DNA from 3 places in the Marinicrinis lubricantis genome. Region 3 is predicted to be linked to each of the others. Evidence: riboswitches for the same ligand, from Rfam matches in the RefSeq annotation. Region 3 holds a riboswitch; each other region holds the start of a gene.

Region 1 (5,760 bases), on a different contig from region 3:
CCGTCTGGAAGCACCACTTCTTCCAGGTGATGATTGACTTCATCATAGCGGTACTGCACTTTGCGTCCCGTATGGTCGGTGACCTCCATAATCTTGCCGCCATTCCCGTATGTAAATAGCAGCTTCGCGCCTTCCGTGCTCACTTCCTTCAGAACGGTGCCATAATAAGTCAGCTTCGTTTGATGACCGTTATTGTCAGTAATGCCGTAAAGCATTCCATCCTGACGGAATACATACTCCCATTGTTGTGGTGCCGTAAGGGTATAGCTTCCGTCCGAGTTTTTCACTAATGTGTCGTAAACCCCTGCCGGTGTTTCGTACTGACCGTTCCCCGTCGGCGTATATTTCAGGCTTGCTCCTTCCGGCGTAACGACGTACACGACATCACCGTCTCTGAATTCAAGCCTTCTCTCGAACGTATGGTGCCATCCATAGCCCAAGTCCCCGTTGTACGACTCTCTGCTATGGTAAGAGATCGCAAACTCCAGCGGCATGACGGCCTGTACGGTCATATTCGTGTGGTAAAAGCTGAAATCACCAGTAGCCATATTGATCGGGTCAAAATGCTTAGCTAAAGGATGCCCGTTTTTATTCGCAAATTCTTCTTCAATCTTCTCCCGATCTGCCTCGAGTATGTTCCCTGCATTGATCGGATCGAACAGTAAGAGACTGTAACCTTCCGGAATCTGATTGTAACAGGTCTGACCCTCGAAGCATGTTTCTACTGGCAGTCCATTATCCTCAGCAACATCATGCAACTGATCAGCAATCTCTTGCTCGTAGATTTTGTTGTAGTAATAGTTTGCTAAGTAAGCCCATTTCGTATCGTCCGTCTGGGCTTTATAGCGCAATACTCTTAATATTTCCGAAGGATCCTCCGACCACTTCTGATCATAGGGACGATAAGCGACGGCTGTAATATCTGCAATTAGATAAGGAGGAAGTTCAACTTCGACCTCCCATTCCCCAATATAGTCCTGCGGCTCGAACCGGCCGTACGCAGGAAACTCATCAAAATAATTTTGAAGCTCTGTATCCGGGATATCCTGAGACCATGTCCTTGTGTCTGAGACCGGAATAGCCTCCTGCCAGACGACTGGATCTCCAGGATCGACAACCTGCCGGTCATCTCCCACTCTTCTTGTGTATTTCACATACAAAAACACCTGCGTATTCTTCTCCGCAATGCCTCGGATGACATGGGTATCGCTTTCCGGATTCGGGAGCATTTCGATATACGCCGGAGCAGGCGGATTCGGATTAAATACCTCCACATCGACATCGCCGCCATGGGCCGCGAACTGAACCGGGGTTACCTTAATGTTGTATTGCCCGTCCAACGCAGGCTGCCCTTGAATTGTACCATCCCATGTGTACGTCTGTTCGCTGCCTGTCGCATAAGGAGCGCTGTCTAACGTTTCCAGCATTGTACCGTTCTGGTGCAATGTAATGGCGGTATCATGCGCTTCATATTCACCGTAGTCCAGATACTGAAAGCTTACATCGGCAAGCCCGCCGTAAATCGAACTGAATCGATGCGGTTCTATCGAGATGGCGGTATCCGCATAGGCTTCCTCTATATCCAGCCCTGGTATCATGGGCAGCCCAGTAATGAATATGATCGCTGCAAGGCTTAGTATCCATGCTCGGCGTATTCGTTTTTTCCAGCTTCGCCTCGGCTTCTTACTCATTCACAAGTTCTCCTCTCTCCATCAATACCTTATACATCACGACCGCCGCTTCCGCGCGTGTGGAAATATCCTTTGGCGCGATAAGGCCGTTGCTTCCCATAATCAATTGATGCTTCACTGCCAGTGCGGCAGCCTGCTTCGCCCATCCGCTGATTTGCTTTGCATCATTGAATTGGAGCAGCTGATTCATTTCCTGATCGGTCATCTGTGCTTCATTCTCATAACCTAGCGCCTGAATGAGCATGACCATCATTTCCTCACGAGTGATTGCCCGGTTCGGCAGGAATTTACCGTCCACTCCGTTCACCCATCCGGCTTCAACCGCAGCGGCGACCCATGGATTGGACCAATGCGAGCTCATATCGGCAAAGTGTGCATTCGCCTTTGCTTCCATATTGACCGTCATCCCCGTTGCATCCGCCAGCATTTTCGTAAATTCAGCCCTTGTCAGCGTTTGATTCGGCCCGAACTTGTCTTCGCCCACACCGCTCACTTTCCATCTGGCAGCCAGTGTTTCAATATAGCTCTGTCCCCAGTGCCCCTTCACATCTTGAAACGAAGGTTCATACATAAATAAACCGTAGGTTCCGGATTGCATCACATCTGCCTGCACCGTCCGGCTGTCTTCATCTGCACTACCTCCGATATATTCCAATGAAGCATCGGGCTGCTCGTCAGCGCGATAAATGCCCAGCTTGTTCACATACGCAGCAGTCAAGTCCGTATTGGCGTATGACATATGAAGCTGAAGCGGCAGCTTTGCCTCCCCGCCTATCTCCATCGTCCACAAACTTGTTACCGGCGTCATCGCATCTTCTGCTTCCGCATTAGATTTCGGTTTCAAGGTCACTTTCGTCCGCTCCGCAAAAGCCTGTGCCGGAACAACCACTTTCACGGTGCCGTCCGTGGATTCGAGTACTCCGCCCTGTGCATCAAACCACCCAGAACTCTCCTCAGATGGCGTAAAGGTCGCATCCGGAATTTCCATCCGGCGAATCGAGGTATATACCAATAGGTTAGCGGCACTTCTTGTAACCAGTTGATCTCCTGTAAACCCAATCACATCCGGGCGCTCTGTACCAAAAGTCATCTGATACGACTCATGCTCTTCCAAATTCGCCCCGAACAACTGCGGTGAACCGCCTACGTCTTCAAGCCAGGCTGCGTTCTTGTCTCCGATATATAAATTCAAATATTCTCGCTCTTTCTTGACTGGCTGAGTCAAATCGATAGGAACCGCACTCGGGTCGTCCGATTCGATGGACACATACTTGTATAGATCCGTCGCGTTGTCTCTTTGTTTCCATACGGCTCTTTCCCCATTAAATTGAAATAGGCGGATGTATTCGCTTCCTGAGATTTGAACCGCCGTTTCGGTTTGACCCGAAGCGATATCATAGATTTTAAGCTCCTGCTTGGAAGGCGCGTTGAACATCACTTTTCCATCTTTGACGATCGGACTGTAGCCTTCACCAATGACACTAGCTTCGTTCGTTTGCAGGTTGTATAGCGTAATTTGCAATCTGGCATCGAACCATACGGCATAATTTCCGTCTGCAGTAACGACACGATTCTCGGCTGCTCCGCTGCTCAGCTTCTTCTCGATACCCGCGGTCAAATTATAGCTGTATACATCCCAGTTAAAGTTCGTTTGACCCGCATATTCACGTTTGTCCATCCAGATGATGACTATGTCGCCATTGCTCAATTCCGTCATAACCGGCATTTTGGCCGGCTGTCCGTGATCCGTAATTTGCAGTTCCTGTCCCGTCTGCAAGTTCCGGTAGAAGATTTGTGTATTCCAGCTCGGGTCAAACCCGTGCCATACGGCGTGATGCTTATATGTATAGAGGCTTTTACCATCAAGCTCGACCTTCGACGTATCTCTTGAGAAGACATACTTCACCGCACCTTCCATATGGATAGGCGGCATCACGCTCCAAGCCATGATGATGGTCATGATCAAACTAAGCAGCATCCCTGTCTTTCTATGATTCTTTCTTCTTCCAAATCTCATGTTCATACTTGTTCCCCCTTATTTTTAGACAAAAAAAGACCAAGACGAAGTTTGAGCGGCCCGGCTGCCATCCCTTAACATCGGTTAAGGCTTAGACCCGTGGCTTTGCGTCTCCGACTTTCGTACGGATTTGCCGTGGTTCATTTCGCTTGGTATTCTTTCGTGATGTCTATTGGACTAGGATGATATTACCAATAAATCTCCCAAAATGATACACTATCCCCTAATTTGTGACAACCCTGTGTAACTTTATGGTGAATACACGAGATTTTCAGGTTATGGAGATGCCAACATGGGACATTCGGACTAAAACAAAAAGACCAGCCCTCACCAAGGCTGATCTTCATAGATTCATAGATTTTGCTTGTGATTTACCTGCCCAGCAGCGCCTCAATATCCTTCCGAATCTTATTCGGAGTCGTGGTTGGGGCGTATCGTTTCACAGGTTTGCCGCTGCGGTCGACGAGAAATTTCGTGAAGTTCCATTTAATACTCTCGCCCAGCAAGCCCGACTCTTCCTTCTTCAAATACTGATATAACGGATGCGTGCCAGGGCCGTTCACTTCGATTTTGCTGAACATCGGAAAACGGGTGCCGAACTGCAGCTGACAGGTCTGTTCGATTTCCGCATCAGATCCAGGCTCCTGCTCCTTGAATTGATTGCACGGAAACCCCAGCACGGCAAACCCCTGCTCTTGATAATCCTCATGCAGCGACTGCAGCTCCTTCAGCTGCGGCGCAAATCCGCACTTCGTCGCGGTATTGACGATGAGGAGCACCTTCCCTTCATAATCCCGCAGTGATATATTCTCCCCGCTAATCGTCGTCACTTCAAATTCATAAACGCTCATGGATTCCGCACCTCTTCCACCTGATTTCACTTTTCCCAATGCTTTCGAATAAATTCATCTCTTCCTGACTGTTCACGGTCTTCCTTGTAATGCTTCGGATGCTTCCTATGATAATCCTGATGATATTCTTCTGCCGGATAAAAAGTACTTGCAGGCACGATTTCCGTGACAATCGGCTTATTAAACTGCCCGCCGGCTTCAAGCGCTTGCTTCGAGCGTTCCGCTAACATACGCTGCTCCTCATGGTGGTAAAAAATCACGGTTCGGTACGACGATCCCCGGTCGTGGAATTGTCCTCCCGCATCGGTTGGATCGATTTGGACCCAATACAGCTCCAACAGCTTCTCATACGGAAATACGTCCGGATCGAAGGTGATCTGAACCACCTCGGCATGACCCGTATCCCCTTGCTTCACCTGCTCGTACGTGGGATTGTCCGTAAGGCCTCCCATATATCCGGAGACGATCCCGTGAATGCCTGGAAACTCCTCAAAAGGCGTAACCATGCACCAAAAACATCCCCCGGCAAATGTAGCTAATTCATAAGAATGGTTTTCTGACTGATCCTTGTTGTCCATCATATGTGCACCTCAATACGAAACATAGAGTAAAGTTTCTATTATGTATACAAAAAAAGCACCATCCTCAGCACGAAAGAATTGCCGGGATAATGCTTTTTATTGTACAACCGTTTTGGTCAAAATTCCAACTCATCCAGTTCGGATTCACGCTGGCGTGCTTTCTCCGCAATATCGCGATCCGCCTCGTTGATCCCTTGAATCGACTCAGCCGCCTCTGCCTGCTGCTTCAGCTGCTCCTCAATCTGACCGATGCCGTGCGCCTCTTGGTGCTGACTATTCTGTGTCATCTAGATCCCCTCCACATTATGATCATCCACTAAATCATTGGCATCCTTAGAATGCGCTGGGAATTCAGTATCTATACACAAACATGCCAATAATACTATATATGGTGCAAAAAATTCACTTCCGCCACTAAATATTGTATACTCATCATGAACAACCCACACGTAAAGGAGAATTCATTTGAAACGAATCTGTGTATTTGCCGGTTCCAATTCCGGCGTTTCCCCTGCGTATGTGCAAGCCGCAGAAAATCTAGGCAAAGTAATGGCCAAAAGCGGTATAGAGCTGATATATGGAGGCTCCAAAATCGGATTAATGGGAAAGATCGCAGACAC
Region 2 (5,760 bases), on a different contig from region 3:
CCGGCACTGCGGTAAGATAAACCGTATTCTTCTCCGTAATGAAGCTCGATGCGTTTTCGAATATTTTTAATCCCGATGGAATTAAGCGGTATCGCACTTTCCTGCCCCTCTATACAACGGGACATAGTATCCGCACCAGATATTCCCCGGCCGTTATCAGACACAACCATATAAATCGTATCCGCTTCTTTATAAATTCGAATATGGAGATGCCCCATATAGTCAATTTCATCAAAGCCATGGAAAACGGCATTCTCCACTAAAGGCTGCAGCAAAAATTTAAGTGTTTTATATTGCAGCACTTCGGAGTCGATATCATACGCCACCTCGAATCTTCCAAAATAACGGAAGGACAAGATTTTCGTGTAGTTGCGGATAAACTCCACTTCTTCTTGAATCGATACTTCATTCTGCTCCGCTTTCGTAGTGAATTTAATGACTGAACTGAATGCTCCCAAGGCTTCTTCTATCCCCGCAGCTCCTTGAATTTTGGCCATCCATTTAATCACGTTCAGCGTATTGTACATAAAGTGGGGCTTAATTTGAGTTTGCAGGGCGACCATTTCCAATCTTCGTTTTTCTTCTTCTTTATTTACGATTTCATGGATCAGCTCACGCAGCTGCTTTAACATGTAATCGACCGTTTTGCTGATTTGACCGATTTCACCCGCTTCCATGTCGTCAAACGCAACGTCCATATTACCCGCGGCAACCCTGCGCATCCTCTTCTCCAGGCGGGATAACGGCTTTGTAATGGTCGTAGCCAAATAGACTGCTGTAGCAATCGATAATAACAAAAAGACAAACAAGCCGATGAAGAGGATAGCGGCAATCACATAAACAAAAGAGAACATTTCATTTTTCGGAATGACGGTCACGGCCAGCCATCCCGTTAATTCTGAATTCGACGAGATGAGGTAGGTGTCTCCGCTGCTTAACGCCTTTTGCTCATCCCTGTAGTGAAGCGATTCTGTTTCCTTTCCTAAGATGGTACCGGCCTTTGCGCCGATCTCCTCTTCATTTTCACTATAGATGACTCTGTCATTCTCGTCGATCAAGTAGAACCGGGTGTTTTCCGTGAAGGAGACCTCACTAGACATCGCATTCAATTTTTCTACATTCACATTGATCAAGATCATACCCAGCGTCTGCCTGGATTGTGGATCGACAATCGCCCTTCCTACAGACACCACAGGCGCCGCTTGACTTGACTGCAAAAGGTCCTGATGCACACCGATAAAGACATGCTTCCCTTTCTCCTCAGTGATGCGCCTCACAAAAGGCTCGTCGAAAAATTCATCCTGCAAATAGTGAAAATCCATATATTCCAAGCTGCTTCTTCCTATCACGATACGTTTATTCGTGTCGACAATCACCACATTATCAATGAGTTCAGAGTACAGCATAATGCTGTTTTGAATCATTTCATTCACCTGCTCAAAATCGTTCTGACGCTCATACAACGGATGCTCCACTTCACCATAATCTTTGAGCAGAATGTTCAATATCGTTTGATCCATTACAGGATACATCGAAAGCCTGATCAGCGGGTCCAAGGCTCCATTCAAGCTGCTGACAATTTGTTCATTACTGTCTACCGCCGCCTCCATCATCATCGTTCGATTCGAATCGACATAAAGCCATGAAATCAGCCAGCCGATTAGAAAAAAGGGAAGGATAATGAAGCAGGAAAAGGCGATGATTAATTTATGTTTTAAGCTATACCTTGCAAAATGCTTCTTCCATTTGCCCATACGATCGCATCACTCATTCTTATCTTTTTCTTCATCCAGTCCACGAATAGGATACGAGAGGGAATGATGTCTGTTATCATTCAGTCGGAGGCCTTCTTCAGAACAGGTCTATTGTCGCACGGCTTGACCGGGTCTGTCCAACCTGAAACACTCATTTCATTCTCCCCGCTTCACATGTAAAAAAACCCTTGGACAACTCAAATGTCCAAGAGTTTCTGCGTTCATTTCTTCAAGCCGCGAAACAGCCCAATGATTACGCCTATTTGCCTTTGCCGCGTTCATTGCCGCGCCCCTCGCCCGCCTTGTCCTCTTCGTCCCCGTTCTGCTCGTCATCTTCCGACTCGAGCTCGATTTCAACCTTCTGGCCGTTAGCAAATTTAATCTCCACTTCAAGCTTGCCGTTCACAGGCTGCTGCATATTCAAGGCTTTGAGTACTTGCTCCAGTATTTCCGGATTCGTCAATTCCGGCGTCAGGGCTGCTGACTCCAACAAGCTTTCCAGCTGCTGGATCGCTTCTTCACCCTTCACCTTTTCTTTTTTTCCGTCTGTCTTCTTTTCAATCTCCGCTTTGATATGTTCTCTATCGTTTTCATATTTCATCTCGATCGACTGCTTCTTATCATATTCGATCTTTAATTTAAATTCATAGATTCCTGCGGGCTGCTCGTGTGCGCTTTCCTGTTCAATGAAGCTCGCTTCGATGACCACTCCGTCTTGAACCGTCAAGGATACCGTATCGGAAACGGCGAGCTGCGATGCAGGAATAAACGTGTCTTGATAGGGCACCGCTAAATTCGGTGAAATCTTATAGGTCTGAGATTCTCCGCCCAACGTGACAACCGTGATTGAACCTGTTGCCGTGGCGTACACATCCGCTGTGACACTCGTATACACATCTTCCGTTACCGATTTATCATCAAACTGAATGTCCATGATTTCGCCAGTGACAACACCCGCGCCGGATTGCTCCAGCAGCCCTTCGCCTGTCCGAACGAGAAGTGAAGCGAGCTCCGCACGGGTGACATTCTTATTCGGTTTAAACGTGTCGTCCGGGTATCCGCTGACGATCCCTTCCTCCACCGCCACGTTCACATATCCAATCGCACCGGCTGCAATCGCGTCGGCATCTTTGAAATCCGGCAATACGTTCATCTGTGCCAGCGCCTCTTCTTCAAGACCGAGCGCTTTTACTAATAGACTTGCAATCCACACTCTGCTGGCCGGTTGATTCGGATTCAGCTTGTCCATCGAAGTATCGAACAATCCTTGCTCTAAAGCAACCGCGATATACCCCTTTGCCCATTTGAACTGCTTCTGTATCACGTTCGCATCCTTAAAGTACAGCTGAAGATCGGCAGGCTTCGCCTTCGCTTCTTCCTCTAATCCCATGAGCCTGACTGCGGCTACAACAGCTTCTGCTCGAGTCACGGGCTTGTTTGGCCGAAAGCTTCCGTCATCGTATCCGGACAATACATTTTTAAATTTCAGAATACCAATCGCTTCCGCCGCCCATTGGGCTTCATCCGTATCCGTAAACTCCATATCCAGCTGTTCGCGGTTTTCAGCGTTCTTCTCAGAATCCTCCGATGCTGCCGCATACCCTTGTGCTGCCAAGCCCAATACAATAATGAAAGACATCCATAATGGCATCCAACGAATTTTTCTCATGAATCGTGTCCCCTTTAATTCATATTTGCCTTTTGTTTCATTCACTTCTCCTAAATACTCTCCGGACAGCATCTCACTCCCAGCTTCATACGCAATGACAAGCAAAAAAGGCTCGCCCATGCCTCTGCGCATAGACTAGCCCCTAGTAGAGATGTTCGTCTTGGTGCAGCTGGCTGGCATGGTATTAGGTACCTTAGCCCCTGTAGCTTTGCGTCATCACCTTTCGATGATTTTGCCGATTGGATTCGTTTGGTTCGTACAAGGCCCTCGTGAGCCTGAGTCGTGAGTTGTTGACTTGGTTCGATGTTCTTATTATACCAATGATATCCTCATTGACAATACAAAAAATGATCAATTTCGATGATTTTAGACATAATTGTCATGCTTCTGGATCTCGTTAACTCGATTTGGATATAACCATCGCCCGGATGACAAACTAACCTTGTCAAACCTAAATTGGAAAGGAGCATCCTTGTCATGCCTCAAAGCCAAACACAGCAGCAGCAACAGCAGGCGATCATCCCCACACCGCCGCAAGTCATCACAACCAAAGACTGCCTTTATTTAAAAGATCAATTGTCGTGGGAACTGATCGCGATGAAAAAATGCAGGCACTTCGCCAATGAATGCTCAGACCCTGAGATTAAGCAGGCGATTGATCAGGCGGGCCAAATGCACGAGCGGCACTATCAGCTGCTGCTGAAGCATTTGCAAAACAACAATACAGCAGAAATGCAGAAAATGCATCAAATGCAGCAATAAGGAGGGACCACGGTGAATTCCAATCAAAGCTCACAAACGATCAAAAATCCGAAGCCGCCCTATGAACCGAAAGTAAAAGGACCGGAAATGAATGACCGTGACCGCGTCAATGATATATTGGCATTGGAAAAATATTTGACGGACAGCTTCAATATTTCAGCGAGAGAAGCCAGCCATCCGAGTTTGCATCAGGACATTATGACAGTCTTGAATGAGACGCACCAATGTCAATATGACATGTACCAGCTCATGTTCCGCAAAGGACATTACAAGCTCGAAGCCGAGGATCAGAATAAGCTGGATCAGGCTTATCAGCAATTCTCGGGTTACTCCAGTCAATTCCCTTATTCACAAAACGGAACACTGCAGTAGCGGCGAGGCAGTGAATAAGCGAAAACCCGACCTCAATCGGTCGGGTTTTCGCTTATTTAAGCCCCTTCGGTAACGACTTCGACATTGTCTAATCCGGCGCTTCGAGCGACACGCTTCAGCTGCATCTTCATAAAGAGCTGCGCCTCGGTTATGATGAACACAACCTCACGAAATCCGGTTTGCTTATATTTCTCGAACGATCCCTTCAAGCTCTCCACCTCTTGTGCGGAAAGCAAATCCATCGCTTTACAATCCACCCTTAGCGTATACGATGGACCATCCAGAGATGCCGTCTTTTTCTCATATTCGGCAATAAAGCGGGCGTAATCCTCCGCCGTAAACGTTCCCCCGATCTGCATCTCCATCACACGGTCCACCATATTTAGTTCAATCCGAAACGAGCCTTTGGCCATAGTTCCACTTTCCCTTCTGTACGCAATCTAGTTGTGAGCTGCGAGAGGCGTTATACAATGCCATCCCGCAAATCGTATATCGGCAGAGGTGCAGAAATCATTTAGATATAAAATATCTGGTTAAATCTACCAGCCCTTAACGCAATCTTTATATGATCGTAATCGTCCGTTGACAATTGCATCGTATGCTGATCTGGACACTTACTAGATAGGGAGAGACGAAACCATGAACAAACTCGCAACATCCGCTGCAACATTGCTTCTCACATGCTCACTGCTTACTGGCGGTAGGACCGTGCAAGCAAGCAGCGGCTTCAGCGACATTGAAGCATCCGCCTACACGCAGCAGATCGAAGCGCTTTATCAACGAGGCATCATTAACGGTACACCTGAAGGTCTCTATCAACCGCAGCGACAGCTGACGAAAGCCGAAGCCGTTACGCTGCTGTCTCGCGCGTTTCATCTGAGTCCGGTATATCCGATTGAACGTAATCAAGACGATATGCAAAAAACGACGACTTACACGGATCCTCTAGGCGTCATCGACGATTCATTCTCGATTCCGTCGGCAAGAGATATCGAGGAGCATTGGGCGCTGCCCTATATTGAAAGCGTGCTAAAGGTACGGGGTGACGAGACAAACGGCAATACATACGATCCCCAAGCTCTTGTAACAAAAAGTGAGTGGGTGGAGCTGTTAGGCAAAATCATTCTCGGTGCAGACCTCACTGTAGACTACAAGAGCAAGATGGCCGAACTAGGACTTGCCTCTCCGGAATATGCAGCATCC
Region 3 (5,760 bases):
TGTAATACCCTCCTGAAGCCTATCCTGTCCTTCAATTCTAACAAAATAAACCAAGGGATACGAATATCCCTTGGTTCTCCTAAGCAGCAGACAAGATATTGTCATGCTCCAGCCTTCACTCACATATCATGGTACTAACCTACTGCGTGAACAAGCCCCATTCTCAAAATCAGAACCTTTTCCGTAAGGAGGATTCATGATGCTTGACTCTGGCAATCGCCATCCAGCACATTCCGTTACGAATCAAGAGAAAATTGTTGCCGTTCTCGCCTACCTTCTATTTTTTCTGCCGCTCATGATGCAGAGAACATCCGCATACGCCCTATTTCATGCGAATCAAGGACTCATTTTTCTCTTGATGGTCTTATCCGTCAATGTCATCGGCACCTTTATTCCCGTACTGGGATGGCTGTTTGTGCTGCCATTTGGCAACCTGCTTCTGCTTGTTTATTTATGCTTTGGCTGGTACCATGCTGTAAAAGGCGAGACACGTCCGTTACCCGGGATTGGACATTATCAGCTGCTGAAATATTGAAATCAATCATGTCACCCGCTGAGTGACTAATTGTATACTGTTTCCATCACAAAGAATTAATATATTCCCATCAATTCCGGTTACGGCAATCCGGCTCCCGCTTTTTCGGTAATTCTCATAAACGGTCTTGCTGTAGACTTCATGAGAGCTGAATATGGTCAGCTTCGGCCTAACGGCTTGAATGAACGGAATGGACGATGACGTATGGTTTCCGTGATGAGGAGCATGCAGCATATCCGCCTTTAAACTGCTGCCGAAGGCCTCAGTAAGCTCAAATTCAGCCCTCTTGTATACATCACACGTGAATAAGAACGTCCTCTCTCCATAATGAAGCTTCAACACCAAGCAGAGGTTATTAATCGCTGAAGTACTCATGGAAGTAGGAATATTCTTCGTCCCCGTTCCCTTGGGCGGCCCCAGCACATCCAGCTGCACATCCGTATTCATGGCAATGACGTCTCCCCGTTCCAAAAAGGAAACCGGAATCGCCTTCTCCTTGATCTTCTCTACAAACTGCTCGAACAAAATCGTATCGTTCGCAACCTTCGGCATATAAACACGGCCCACATGCTTTGCGTCCAAAAGGGAAATAAACCCTCCGATATGATCGTGATGCGGATGGGTCGCTACGACGGCATCGAGATGATCCACTCCCAAGTCGCTTAAGGATTGAACCAATGCTTTACCAGCCTTCTCATATCCAGCATCAATCAGCAGGTTTGAGCCGTCCGGCGCCTCAATGTAAATCGAATCCCCGCCCTTTTCTTGATCACTAAAATGAAAATATCGAATCGAAAGCTTGCCTTCATCCCGGCTTCGGTCCAAAAATGCTTTTTCATCCACGATGCTCTGAAGCGTAAAATCTGCATCGTTCGCTTGCACGGGAGCAGCACCGAAAAATGGCTCCCTCTGTCCGCATCCTGCCAAGAAGAATACCGTGATGCAAATCCCGGTGATGATTCTTGTTAGCTGTACCTTCTTCATATGTCTTACCTTCATACGGCATCCTCCCTTCATGCTGTAGCAAACCGAATATATATGGTATTGTTTGTCATGCATTCGTTTCACATGCAGCATTTTTGTCTTCTACAGCTGCGATGTGCCCAAAAGCATACCTGTGAACTGTGCTGTAAAAATGTTGATATTATATTAAATTCAATAGTAAGCGCTTTCTTTCCTGCTTTTTTGAACAAATTTTCAGAATTTTCTATTAATTAAGCCCAATTTCTTGCTTTCTCTTTATTGTTTTGCCATAATAAAGCTACTTCTTGTAGGGAAAGGTCGATGCAGAAATGAAAATTGATGTAGATTCCCAAGCCGCTCAGCACTTTATTCAAGAGATGGATCTGAAGCCGGGAAGCTATGTCCGTTTCTTCACCAAATACGGCGGACACAGCACCATTCAGACAAGCTACTCCCTCGGCATTTCATTTGATGAGCCTTCAAGAGCCGCTGCCAAGACGGAGGTTGCAGGAATTACGTTTTACGTGGAGCAAACCGATCTTTGGTACTTTGACGGTCATGATTTGAAGGTGCGTTTCAACGAAAAGTCGCAGGAAATCGAATACGAATATCCTGCAAGCGAATGAAAAAAACGCCTACGAGGATGCTTTCCTCACGGCGCTTTTTTTCTGATCATTTCGAATTGTACTCTCTTGGCAAGCTCCATTGGGGGCAAAGGCTTGCTGTATACGTACCCCTGGATATACTCACATCCGTTTTGCATTAAAAATTGTACCTCGTCCTGCTTTTCAACGCCTTCGGCGATCACCATCATATCCAAATGCTTCGTTAAGTCAATAATCGTTTTCAAAATACCCGCTTTTTGTTCATCATTCAATATATTTTGCACAAAGCTTCTATCGATCTTCAGTTTATCTACCGGAAGCTTGTGCAGTGCATTCAGTGAGCTGTAACCCGTACCAAAATCGTCCATACTGATACTAAAACCGGATTCCTTCAAGCTACGGATAGCTTCTGCCGCATGATCCATATCAATTGCGACGCTTTCAGTAATTTCAAACTCGAGAGCGCAAGGATTTAACTGCTCCTGGTGAATGATTTCGAGTACCCTCTTCGGAAAATTCGTATGAAGCAGCTGCTTCAATGACAAATTAATGGCGATTTTAGGCACTTCCAGTCCATGCTCCTGCCATTCTTTAATTTGCTCGCAAACTTTCCTTATCGTCCACTCGCCAAGCGGCACGATCAACCCGCTTTCTTCTGCAAGGGGGATAAATTCCCCGGGAGATATCCATCCCTTATCCGGATGCTTCCAACGAAGCAAAGCTTCTAGTCCAATCATACTAGAGGTTGCAGAATGATATTGCGGCTGATAATGCACCTCGAAATGTTCATTCTGAAGCGCGGACTGCATTTCATTCTCGAGCAGCAGCTGTTCTCTGTACGATTTAATCTCGGGCGAGAAGAACTGCAGCTCCTTGCCGTCCCTTTTTGCGATCTGAAGCGCATAATTTGCCTGTTGATGCAGCTCTTCTAAGCTGCAATGACTCTTCGACAAGGATGCGCCGATTCGAATATGAGCATAAATTTCATAATGCCCGATCAACAACGGCTTCTGAAATTGGTCAATCAACATATTACATAATTGCTGAAGATCCTGCAGCCCGATTTCCTTTTCGATTAGTATGGCAAATTCATCGGCATAAATTTTAAAGAGCTTCATCCCCATACTGATTTGGCCCTTCATCCTTTGCGCAGTCTCACGGAGCAGCTGATCTGCTGTTTCCTCTCCAAAAGCATCATTCATTTGCTTGAATCGATCAATATTTATAAGGAGCAGTGTGACCTTTCGACCATCAACGAATTTACTTTTCCAGTTGGCTTTAAACAACTGCCGATTCGGCAGGCCCGTATTCTCATCCATATACCTTCTTAGCATCGATTTACGTATAAGTATGTACATCAATATGGCTGTCGCCGTAATAAAAACCCAACCTTTGATGGATTGCAGCCGATGTACACTGTCATGCGTGATGCCGAACCACTCCAGCGCATAGTCGGAAAACGCAATATACATGACACCAAATAAGCCGTAAATCACTGCTGCTTTCATAGCAAATTCCTTCATGTACACATTCGACCATCCTTGAACTGCAAAATTCTCAAACTTGGCGCATGCATCCAGTTATGAAACAAGTCCTAAAATCCACCTCCGACTTCATGAATGATATAGATCCAATTTTCCTGATCACCCCGCACTTCCCTAGGCAATACAAAGCACCGATAAAAAAAACCGCCCTTCTAGTAGGCGGCAATAACCCCAACCTCTAGGCGACCCGGCTGCCATTGCTTTTTGCTTTAGGCCCGTGGCTTTGCGTCCCTGTCTTTCGACTAGGTTTGCCTTTTCTGAAGTTTTCTATATGACTTCATCAGTTCTATAGTACTATATTTTTGTAGAAAAAACAGATATTTTGTAAAAAAACAAAGGATAATTTTCCATACGCCTTCGATGCCCGGCCTCATCGCAAAAAAGCAGGAAGTTATGAACTCCCTGCCTCGGATTAACTTGAATTGAAAGTTATTCAGCGTCCTTGCTTAACCAATCCAACTCCAGCTGCGACGGAGCAATCAGCTCGCTGAAATAATACCAACGCGGGTTATGAAGCATTTGTCAACACACGGCAGTCATGAAGCCTTCCATGTGAGGGATATTAAGAGCGGAGGTGAGCATGAATGGATACAGAAACCTCTCCAAAGCCGGAAGTTGCCCCTGTCCCCATCTGGAGATGCCGAAATAACGAATGCAAGGCATGGATGCGTAAAGAAATGTCAGATGACGATTCTCCAGGCTGCCCGCTGTGCGGCGGTCCAATGCTCCGCGGAATTCGTCATTTGCCGAAGTTAGATAAAAAGCCCATTCGCAAAAAGAAAAGCGAGCAGCCTGCGTGGACATCATAATTTCGTGACAATGGAAAATAAGATACTATTTTTGATTTTTGTGTTAGATATGTGATGCAGGTGAACTAGGCAGTCAGCTTTACTGACTGCCATCTTTTCGTTCCCCGCTATCTTGGATGGAGGAATCGCCTTCCTTTTGTTACAATGTTGATACAACCCAATGATTTATAATAGAGGGGGAATCGGTCCATGGCACGCAATCAAAAGCTCGTCACCGATGCCGATTTGGATGAAGCGATGGAAAGAGAAGCGAGAATTCGTGTGTTCCAAGACGACCACATGGTTGGTACTGGGGGCACGATCGTTCGTTACACGGAAGACATGGTCGTCATCCAAAATAGTGTAAGTGATGTGACTTATTACCGCAGAGATGAATGTGAATTTTTCGAGATGAGAAAAAGTTGAATTATTTCAGCATGCCCCGGTAAATGCCTGGAGATGATTCCGGAATTTCAATGGCACCCACGGTCTTACTGTAAAATTGAACGGGACCGGCCCCTCCGATAATGCCATATCCGTATCCTTCTTCTCGCATAGCATGCAGGGCCGCGATCAGCAGCGCCTTGCCTGCCCCTATACCCCTTTCTGCTGGATCGACTCCCGTCGGACCGAAGAATGCTTTGGCCGTTGCGTCATAACAGGCGAAGCCGATCAGCTTTTCCGAAGACTTGCCGTCAATCGTGATCGTCTTTGTTGCAAGCAAGCAGGACACCGGTTGTCTAGCGAACGCCGCCTCGCATTCACTCGACCAATGCGCATTAAAATGGCTCTTCACCCATTCCGTTACGATGTGCTTCTCCGGAGGAAGCCCCCTGCGAATGGTGATTCCTTTTTCTTCGAGTTTTTTGTGAGCGCTCCCATTCGGAGGTAAATCATACAATTTCACAAGCATATCAGGCATATTTACTCCACCTTTCACCATATTTTGTGTTCTAAAGATCATTATACCTCACTAGAGAATGTGCTGACACGAAATTTTCTCGATACATTCTCCATCTCTAATACGAACCTTGTCGCCTTCTCGGCATCTAGGGAAGTGCCAGCTTTCCCAAGACCGTAGCACGATGCGCGCCAGTAGCAGCGGGCAGATTGCTGCTTATGCCATGCAGAAAGTCATTTCCGAGCAGAGCAAATATGACCGCTTCTTTAGCGTCATCATCAAATCCGAGCATATTGGAGGTCATCACGTTCTGTTTAGGCAGCAGAGTACGGAGCATCTGCATCAGTGTTCGATTGTGGGCTCCTCCACCGGTTACGATCACTTCCTCAATCGAATAGCGCGGTAACACAAACCTTCTATATCC

Evidence for each region. Region 3 has a riboswitch for cyclic di-GMP ahead of ACFPXP_RS14275 (putative bifunctional diguanylate cyclase/phosphodiesterase). Riboswitches for the same ligand answer to the same signal wherever they lie in the genome.
Region 1: linked by a shared signal. The riboswitch ahead of ACFPXP_RS02405 (S-layer homology domain-containing protein) and the one ahead of ACFPXP_RS14275 (putative bifunctional diguanylate cyclase/phosphodiesterase) in region 3 are both predicted to bind cyclic di-GMP.
Region 2: linked by a shared signal. The riboswitch ahead of ACFPXP_RS15830 (S-layer homology domain-containing protein) and the one ahead of ACFPXP_RS14275 (putative bifunctional diguanylate cyclase/phosphodiesterase) in region 3 are both predicted to bind cyclic di-GMP.

What each region holds. Positions count from the first base shown of each region.
Region 1 is NZ_JBHSQV010000013.1:2,402-8,161, forward strand. It holds gene ACFPXP_RS02400 (DUF6531 domain-containing protein) at 1-1,691, opposite strand, end outside; gene ACFPXP_RS02405 (S-layer homology domain-containing protein) at 1,684-3,714, opposite strand; cyclic di-GMP riboswitch class I at 3,760-3,853, opposite strand; gene ACFPXP_RS02410 (glutathione peroxidase) at 4,080-4,559, opposite strand; gene msrA (peptide-methionine (S)-S-oxide reductase MsrA) at 4,586-5,137, opposite strand; gene ACFPXP_RS02420 (hypothetical protein) at 5,257-5,427, opposite strand; gene ACFPXP_RS02425 (LOG family protein) at 5,606-5,760, shown strand, end outside.
Region 2 is NZ_JBHSQV010000172.1:32,768-38,527, reverse strand. It holds gene ACFPXP_RS15835 (cache domain-containing sensor histidine kinase) at 1-1,754, opposite strand, end outside; gene ACFPXP_RS15830 (S-layer homology domain-containing protein) at 2,014-3,555, opposite strand; cyclic di-GMP riboswitch class I at 3,585-3,670, opposite strand; gene ACFPXP_RS15825 (hypothetical protein) at 3,901-4,185, shown strand; gene ACFPXP_RS15820 (spore coat protein) at 4,198-4,557, shown strand; gene ACFPXP_RS15815 (hypothetical protein) at 4,614-4,970, opposite strand; gene ACFPXP_RS15810 (5'-nucleotidase C-terminal domain-containing protein) at 5,197-5,760, shown strand, end outside.
Region 3 is NZ_JBHSQV010000166.1:11,980-17,739, reverse strand. It holds gene ACFPXP_RS14290 (hypothetical protein) at 197-535, shown strand; gene ACFPXP_RS14285 (ComEC/Rec2 family competence protein) at 542-1,534, opposite strand; gene ACFPXP_RS14280 (HesB/YadR/YfhF family protein) at 1,828-2,124, shown strand; gene ACFPXP_RS14275 (putative bifunctional diguanylate cyclase/phosphodiesterase) at 2,151-3,626, opposite strand; cyclic di-GMP riboswitch class I at 3,826-3,910, opposite strand; gene ACFPXP_RS14270 (cold-inducible protein YdjO-related protein) at 4,232-4,456, shown strand; gene ACFPXP_RS14265 (hypothetical protein) at 4,646-4,861, shown strand; gene ACFPXP_RS14260 (GNAT family N-acetyltransferase) at 4,863-5,357, opposite strand; gene ACFPXP_RS14255 (anhydro-N-acetylmuramic acid kinase) at 5,485-5,760, opposite strand, start outside.